One region of the Paenibacillus sp. FSL R7-0313 genome, then DNA from elsewhere that is predicted to be linked to it. Evidence: riboswitches for the same ligand, from Rfam matches in the RefSeq annotation. Region 1 holds a riboswitch; the other holds the start of a gene.
The links. Region 1 has a riboswitch for S-adenosylmethionine ahead of NSQ38_RS10615 (methionine ABC transporter ATP-binding protein). Riboswitches for the same ligand answer to the same signal wherever they lie in the genome.

Region 2: linked by a shared signal. The riboswitch ahead of mmuP (S-methylmethionine permease) and the one ahead of NSQ38_RS10615 (methionine ABC transporter ATP-binding protein) in region 1 are both predicted to bind S-adenosylmethionine.

What each region holds. Positions count from the first base shown of each region.
Region 1 covers NZ_CP150219.1:2,420,756-2,424,972, forward strand. The annotation lists gene NSQ38_RS10605 (heme A synthase) at 1-275, shown strand, start outside; gene NSQ38_RS10610 (Cthe_2314 family HEPN domain-containing protein) at 476-1,192, shown strand; SAM riboswitch class I at 1,322-1,463, shown strand; gene NSQ38_RS10615 (methionine ABC transporter ATP-binding protein) at 1,590-2,624, shown strand; gene NSQ38_RS10620 (methionine ABC transporter permease) at 2,625-3,284, shown strand; gene NSQ38_RS10625 (MetQ/NlpA family ABC transporter substrate-binding protein) at 3,359-4,198, shown strand.
Region 2 covers NZ_CP150219.1:2,147,024-2,151,240, forward strand. The annotation lists gene NSQ38_RS09285 (spore germination protein) at 1-543, shown strand, start outside; gene NSQ38_RS09290 (Ger(x)C family spore germination protein) at 540-1,742, shown strand; SAM riboswitch class I at 1,813-1,914, shown strand; gene mmuP (S-methylmethionine permease) at 2,007-3,419, shown strand; gene mmuM (homocysteine S-methyltransferase) at 3,397-4,217, shown strand, end outside.

The DNA.
Region 1 (4,217 bases):
CTGCGTCGCTCGTGATTGTTATTGCAATCCTGGGTCACTTCGCTTACCGTAATCATCCGGACAATAAGGAAATGCGTACTCTGGGTGTGGTATCCGTTGTTCTTATTCTGATGCAAGTAGTCATTGGTATTTTCATGATGGTGACAATGAACCGTCCGGAAGTATACATGTTCGTAGCTCTTGCTCATATGCTGGATATCGCCATATTGTTCGGAGTCTTAACGTATATGAGTTTCCTGGTGTACAAGCTGTATCGCCCGGTTAATCGTTTCTAAGATATAGATTCACTTTTTCAAAGGTACTTGGGCTAAATATGAAAGTCCACCATCCAGTGATGTACATCATTGGACAGGTGGACTTTGTTTGATGTCAGGGGGATCAGGGCAACCTATGGCAAGCAGCAATTACACGGAATGGATGATGTGTTACGTTACGGTGATGAATTCTTGTTGATTTGGAAAAGAGGAGGTTAGATATGCTGCGAACGTTGTTGGGGGAAAAGCCACGTATAAACGAAGGTAAATTGAAGGCAGCGATGGACGCAATGGCGCATACGCTTGAGCTATTTCAACGACAAATGCATGTGGACCATGATCCCACGCATGACTATCGGAAGCTGTATGTGTGGACTCAGGGACTCATCTCCTCACTGGATGAACTGGAGCAAAGCTGTTTCGCTGCTGCTCATTTTCGCAAAAAGGTCGTTGCAGGCTCAACGGATGATATGACGCCGACTGAAAAAGCCGAGTATGCTCGGTATGTGTATTTCTACAAAGATGGCTTTATCCGCTGCTTTGCCATTCTGGATAAAGTCGGCACCGTCTTAAATGAAATATTCCAACTGAATACGTCAAATACCAAAGCGCATTTTTCCTATTTTACTGTGTTGAGGCAGTTCGATTATGCGAGGGAGCATCATGATCTTGCGTTGCGATTGATTCAGATCAAGGACTCTTATCGTGAGCCGATGAGCAAGCTGCGCAAACGTCGTAATATGGAAATTCACTACATGAACTCCGAAATGCACGATGACCTGTGGCAGTTACACCAGACCTTGCAAGGTAAAGTGAAGTTGGAGGATCTGAATCAGCATGTGCAGGAAATGCGTCAAGGCGTCGATATGGTCTGTGAAACGTTAACAGCCTCTTATAGTTATATCAATAATATATGGAAAAGAAATAATTCCCTTTGACAAATCGGAATACTTGGAATATACTGAGTTTCAATCGAATGTTACACGGATAGAACTGATATTTCGGAAGTTACGTTCACATTATAAAGCATAAACTACATGAACTTATAAAATCCTACAATAACATATTTCTTATCGAGAGCGGCGGAGGGACAGGCCCGATGAAGCCCGGCAACCGATTTGTAACGACATGATACATGTGTCATTCGTTATAGATGTTAGGTGCTAATTCCTACAAAATGGTGCAAGACACGATTTTGGCAGATGAGAAGGTATATTCTTTCACGTGAAGAGCCCTCTTTGTATCTGCAAAGGGCTCTTTTTTTGTACTTTAAGGGGAGTTTTCCTTTAGATCGGGTAAAGATACATGTAGGTGGTTGGAAAGGGGCAAGTGCGATTGATTGAATTAAAAGGTTTAACGAAAACGTACGGCAAAGGGAAAAAATCTACAACAGCGTTATCCGAGCTGAATTTGAGCATCCAAAAGGGTGAAATCTACGGCGTGATTGGCCATTCCGGAGCGGGCAAAAGTACATTGATTCGCTGTATTAATTTGTTGGAACACCCTACGGAGGGGGAAGTATGGGTTGATGGGATCAACCTGACTGAACTGAGCAAAACCGAATTGCAGCAACAGAGACGCAAGATCGGGATGATTTTCCAACACTTTAATCTGTTATCCTCGGCAACGGTATATGACAATGTAGCTTTTCCACTAAAACTTGTGAATACACCCAAGGAAGCCATTGATTGCAAAGTGAAGGAAATGCTCAATCTGGTTGGTCTGGAGCACCATAGCAACAAATATCCAGCTCAATTATCAGGTGGACAGAAACAACGTGTAGGGATTGCGAGAGCACTTGCGAGTGATCCGAATGTACTTCTCTGTGATGAGGCTACTTCAGCACTTGATCCGCAGACGACAAATTCAATCCTGAAGTTACTGCTCGACATTAACGAAAAGTACAACCTCACGATTGTGCTGATTACACATGAGATGCATGTCATTCAGAACATCTGTGACAAAGTGGCTGTCATTCATCAAGGAGGGATTGTGGAGCAAGGACCTGTAACAGAAGTGTTCCTGAAGCCACAACATGCCATTACGCGGGACTTCATGATGCGTGACCATGAAGCTGGACTTGCTCTGGAAGAGACCGCTCTGGCGAATGCAGGCGTTGATTTGCAGGCAGGTGCTGCTTCCAAACTTGTGAAGATATCCTTTCTGGGTAACAAAACGTATGAAGCGATTTTGTCCAGGACGGTACGTAAGACAGGTGTGGATTTTGCTATCCTGCAAGGAACAATCTCTACGATCAAAAAGGTTCCTTATGGACAGCTGACCGTTCGGTTCGAGGGTGATTCCATTGCGATTGATCGGACGATATCAGAATTAACCGCTGAGGGACTTGATGTGGAGGTGCTTCGTTAGATGGATTTTTCAACAGTTCGCTGGGAAGAGGTTGGTAAAGCTTCCATTGAGACACTGCAAATATTGGGTGCATCAGGCTTGTTTACCGTAATCTTTGGTTTACCGCTCGGGGTGCTGCTGTTCATGACAGCCCGATCTGCTTCAACCAAATCACGGGTGGTGTACATTATACTGTCCCTGATTGTTAATATTTTGCGATCGATCCCATTTATCATATTGATTGTTGCTATTATTCCATTCACTCGTTCGCTCGTCGGTACAGCTACAGGGGTGCTTGGTGTTATACCACCTTTGGTTATTTCGGCAGCTCCTTACTTCGCTCGACTGGTAGAGACAACAATGCGTGAAGTCGATCGGGGTGTCATTGAAGCGGCACAGTCGATGGGGGCATCGACCGGACAGATTGTAAGACGAGTGTTACTGCCTGAGGCACTGCCTGGACTGCTTGCTGGTATAACGATCACCATTGTTACGCTTGTATCGTATACGGCGATGGCAGGCATGGTTGGTGGTGGAGGACTAGGAACGCTGGCAATCAACTATGGGTATTATCGTTATCAGAATGAAATTATGATCATTTCCGTTGTATTTATGGTCATCTTAGTGCAAATTCTCCAGATGGCTGGAGATCGCTTGGTTACATTTTTCACCAGGAAATAACACATAGATAACATGATGGACATGCATTCGTGCGGACGCCACATGAAAAAATGATGAGAGAAGGGGTTTTACACATGAAAAAATGGTCTTTCGCTCTACTTAGTCTTATGCTGATTGCAGTTCTTTCAGCTTGCGGAAACAACAAGGATGCGGATAGCGGCGCAGACAATTCAGCAGGTGCACCACGTACAGTTGAATTGAAAGTTGGAGCTTCACCTACACCACACGCAGAGATTCTGGAAAGCATCAAGCCTGAACTGGAAGCACAAGGTATTCGTTTGCAAGTTGTTACGTTTAATGACTATGTACAACCCAACCAGCAACTTGCTGATAAAAAATTGGATGCAAACTTCTTCCAGCACCAGCCTTATCTGGACACAGAGAATAAAGAACGTGGATTTAACCTCGTAGCTGTAACTCCTGTTCATGTTGAACCTTTTGGCGGATACTCCAAAAAGATTAAGTCTTTGGATGAATTGGCTGACGGCGCAAAAGTAGCCATTCCAAATGACCCATCCAATGGTGGACGTGCTCTGTTGTTGCTCGCGAAGGAAGGTATTATTACCCTGAAAGACAACACAAATATCTCATCTACGATTCAAGACATCACAGCCAATCCGAAGAACCTGGATATCATTGAGCTGGATGCAGCCATGATGCCTCGTCAACTGGATGAAGCGGATCTGGTATTCATCAACGCCAACTATGCGCTCGAAGCGAACCTGAATCCGGCTAATGATGCTTTGCTGATCGAAGATCTGCAAGGTAACCCATACGCAAACATCCTCGTTTCCCGTGAGGACAACAAGGATGCAGATGCAATTCAGAAACTGGCCGCTGCTCTGCACTCCGAAGAAGTAAAAACATTCATCAAAGAACGTTATAAAGGTGCAGTTGAACCTGCAACTGAATAATTCACGATATGTATGACAT
Region 2 (4,217 bases), 270 kb from region 1:
AAAGGGCTGAAACCATCGCTACTGTCGTATACCGGTTACGAAGTTATGCTGGTCATCACTGCATATATGCAAGATCCGAAGAAAAGCAACAAGGCGATGACATGGGGGTTAACTATCTCTACAATGGTATATCTGATCACTGTTGTAATGGTCGTAGGCAGTTTGTCCTTGGATGGAATTAAGACCAGAACATGGCCAACATTGGATCTGGTACGAAGTTTTGAGATACAGGGACTGATATTTGAACGTTTCGAATCGTTATTGCTGGTGATCTGGATTATGCAGATTTTCTCGACATTTGCCATTACCCATTACTGTGCTTCCGTAGGAATCCGGGACTTGTTTCGGGCAAAGAAGATACGCTGGATTATGTATGCCCTGCTTCCATTCATTTATCTGACGGCAATGATGCCTAAAACAGTGTTTGAAACTTTTGCACTGGGCGATATGTTAGGTAACGTATCTGTAGTTTTGTTCGCTATATTACCTCTGGTATTGTTGCTTATCAGCATAATTCGCAAAAAAGGAGGCAAACACGCATGATTTCATTCCGCCTGTGCTTAAGAGTAACTTGTGCTGTGTTCATCCTGTGTATAATATCAGGTTGCTGGAGCAGCCGCGAGATAGAAGATCTAAGCTTGTATGTAGGTCTCGGGATTGACGTTGGAAAAGAGACCGATTTCGAGAAGAAGATTTCAGCGCAGGGTGGGCATTATCCCAAACAAAACAATGTCACAGCAACCGTTCAGATTGCCCCTGGGAATTCTAGCAGTCAAAAAAGTCAGCAATCTGGTTCACCCTCTTCTGGCAAAGAGTCTTATTCCAATGAGCAGCTTACGGGAGATTCCATGCTGCAAATTTTTCGTCAGTTTGCTTTGCGGCGAGATCGTCCACTCATTGGACATCATCTGAAGGTTATTGTGATCTCCAAGGATATTGCCAAAAAGTATGGACTGATTCAATTGCTCGATTTTGTACTCCGGGATAACGATATTCGACCGAACTGTCTTGTACTGATTAGTCACCAGCGGGCGGTTGATGTGCTTACCTCAGATGATCCTTCCCGTATTCCTGCATTTTACCTTACAGGCATTACGAACAATGCATACATTTCCAACAAGATTCTGGAACCCGTTTCGCTGGCAAAACTGGATGCACAGATGCAGTCCGGGTCCAGTTTTCTGCTTCAAAATGTGCTGAATGCCAATGGAGAGGACAAGTTCTCCGGGGGCAGCATATTTGCTGCAAATACAACCAAATTTCTGGGGGAACTCAGCCAAACTGATTTGGAAGCTCTGTCCTGGCTTATGCCTAAAGAACAAGGTGGTGTCATAAAAACATATAGTAAGGAGGGTTTCACGGTACTCTATGAAATCAAGAAGAAGAAAATCAAAATCATTCCGAAGGTTAATGGCGATGATATCTCGTTCCATGTGAAGGCAGAGTCTGAAGGATGGCTAATGGAGGATTGGCGGGCACCGGAAGAAGAGGAAAAGGGTGCATATCTGAAAGAAATGGAAAACGATTTTGCTGAACTGGTCGAGCAACAGATCAAACAGTTACTATACAAGCTCCAACATACCTACAAAGTCGATGTTGCTGGTTTCCGCGATAGCATTCGTATTAAATATCCAAAAACGTGGAAGAAGGTTAAAGGGAACTGGGATGAAATCTTTGCTACTATACCCATTACGTATGAGGTAAAGACCTCCATCATCAATCCGGGGTCTTCTACGGAATAGCGAGGTGTGCCATTTATTATTTAAATGTTGACACATTCATGATCAATCGCTATATTTATAAAAAATCATTTTCTTATCCAGAGAGGTGGAGGGACTGGCCCTTAGAAACCTCAGCAACAGATCTGAAGGATACTGTGCTAATTCCAGCGGGTGAAAGCCTGATAGATAGGAGCGTTTGTTTTTATTTGTCAGTAACGGCGCACTCTTTAGGAAGAGTGGGTCTTTTTTGTTTTTTCTGGATGAAGAAGTAGGGGAGCAGTAGGTATGGAGAACAACAACGACAAAGGGCATTTTCAGCGAAAAATGCAGGCACGGCATGTGGTCATGCTCTCTCTCGGAGGAGTCATTGGAACGGGATTATTCCTCAGCTCAGGTTACACCATTCAGCAGGCGGGACCACTGGGAACCATTCTGTCCTATCTGATCGGAGCCATCGTTGTATATCTGGTGATGCTCTGTCTTGGTGAACTGTCTGTTCATATGCCAGAGACGGGAGCATTTCATAGTTATGCAGCCAAATATATCGGACCGGCAACAGGTTACACGGTGGCTTGGTTATACTGGTTAACCTGGACTGTTGCGCTTGGCTCCGAATTCACAGCCGCCGGATTGCTGATGCAGCGCTGGTTCCCATCGGTGAACGTATGGATATGGAGCGCGCTCTTTGCACTGATGATCTTTCTGTTTAATGCATTAACGGTGAAATTATTTGCGGAATCCGAGTTCTGGTTCTCATCTGTAAAAGTAGTTACTATTGTAATCTTCATTATTATCGGTGGCGCAGCCATGTTTGGTATCATTCCCATGGCGGATTCTGAACCGGCTCCATTTCTATCAAATATTACCGCATCCGGGTGGTTCCCTCATGGGGCTACAGCGATATTGATGACCATGCTTGCTGTAAACTTTGCCTTCTCAGGCACCGAGTTAATCGGCATTGCCGCCGGTGAGACGGAGAATCCGGAAAAGACGATACCAAAGGCTATTCATACAACGCTGTGGCGTTTGGTTATTTTCTTCATCGGAACGATTGTTATCTTGTCGGCCTTGCTGCCCATGTCGGATGCCAGTGTACTGGAAAGTCCGTTTGTAGCGGTAATGGAGCGGGTGGGAGTACCCTATGCAGCAGACATTATGAACTTTGTTATTCTGACGGCGATTCTCTCTGCTGCCAATTCAGGCCTATATGCATCTTCACGGATGCTCTGGTCTTTGGCTGACAAAAGAACGATCTCTCCGTGGTTTGCCAAATTGACCAAAAGCGGGGTACCGCTGAATGCACTTCTGATCAGTATGGTGGGTGGTGCACTAGCTTTGCTGTCCAGCATCATTGCACCAGGTACCGTGTATATTACTCTGGTCTCCATCTCAGGTCTGGCTGTCGTTGCGGTATGGATGAGCATCAGTGCCTCCCAATACATGTTCCGCAGACAATATATCCGGGAAGGACATGCGGTCAAAGATCTGGTCTACCGCACACCACTGTATCCGGTGGTACCAATTGTTTCATTTATATTATGCCTAGCTTCATGCATAGGTATTGCCTTTGACCCGACACAGCGAATTGCGCTGTATTGTGGGGTTCCGTTTATCGCAGTATGTTACGCTGCTTATTATCTGACAGAACGTGTGAATAAGAAAAGAGGACAAGTACATGACGCAAGCACAACAGACTAACCCCATAGAACAGATCCTGCGTGAACATCCGGTCATGATTCTGGATGGAGCGCTGGCAACGGAACTTGAACAGCATGGATGTGATCTCGATGATCCACTATGGTCTGCTCGTGTGTTGCTTGAGAATCCGGATGTTATCGTTCAGGTCCATGCAGATTATTTTCGAGCAGGAGCCGACTGTGCGATTACATCCAGTTATCAGGCGACGGTGGATGGTTTCCGCAAGAGAGGGATCGATGAACAGGCAGCACTGGACCTGATTCGCAAGACGGTGCAGCTGGCTGCACAGGCGAGAGATGACGTATGGGCAGAAGTGCAGAGTGGTTTAGTAGGGAGAGAAAGCTCGACAGGTCAGCTTGTAGAAGTTCCTTCGATACGTTCCGAGACCGTGGAGAATGAGGAGCATATAGTAGATCTTACAGTGGATCGCGAAGAAGACAGTCTCCGTCCACGTCCAATTATTGCTGCATCGGTTGGGCCTTACGGCGCTTATCTAGCTGATGGATCGGAGTATGTCGGTCACTACGGTGTGACAGATGAGACGTTGGCTGCATTCCATCGTCCGCGGATGGCCGCGCTGCTTGAAGCGGGTGCTGATATTCTGGCTTTTGAGACGATTCCATCCTTGCAGGAAGCACAGGTGCTGGTTGATTTGCTGAAGGAGTTTCCTCATGCATATGCCTGGTTATCTTTTTCTTTAAAAGACGGGACAAGCATCAGCGAGGGCACACCGCTTGAGGTATGTGCACAGACGTTTGGCTCCGAGCCGCAGATTGCGGCGATTGGCCTGAACTGTGC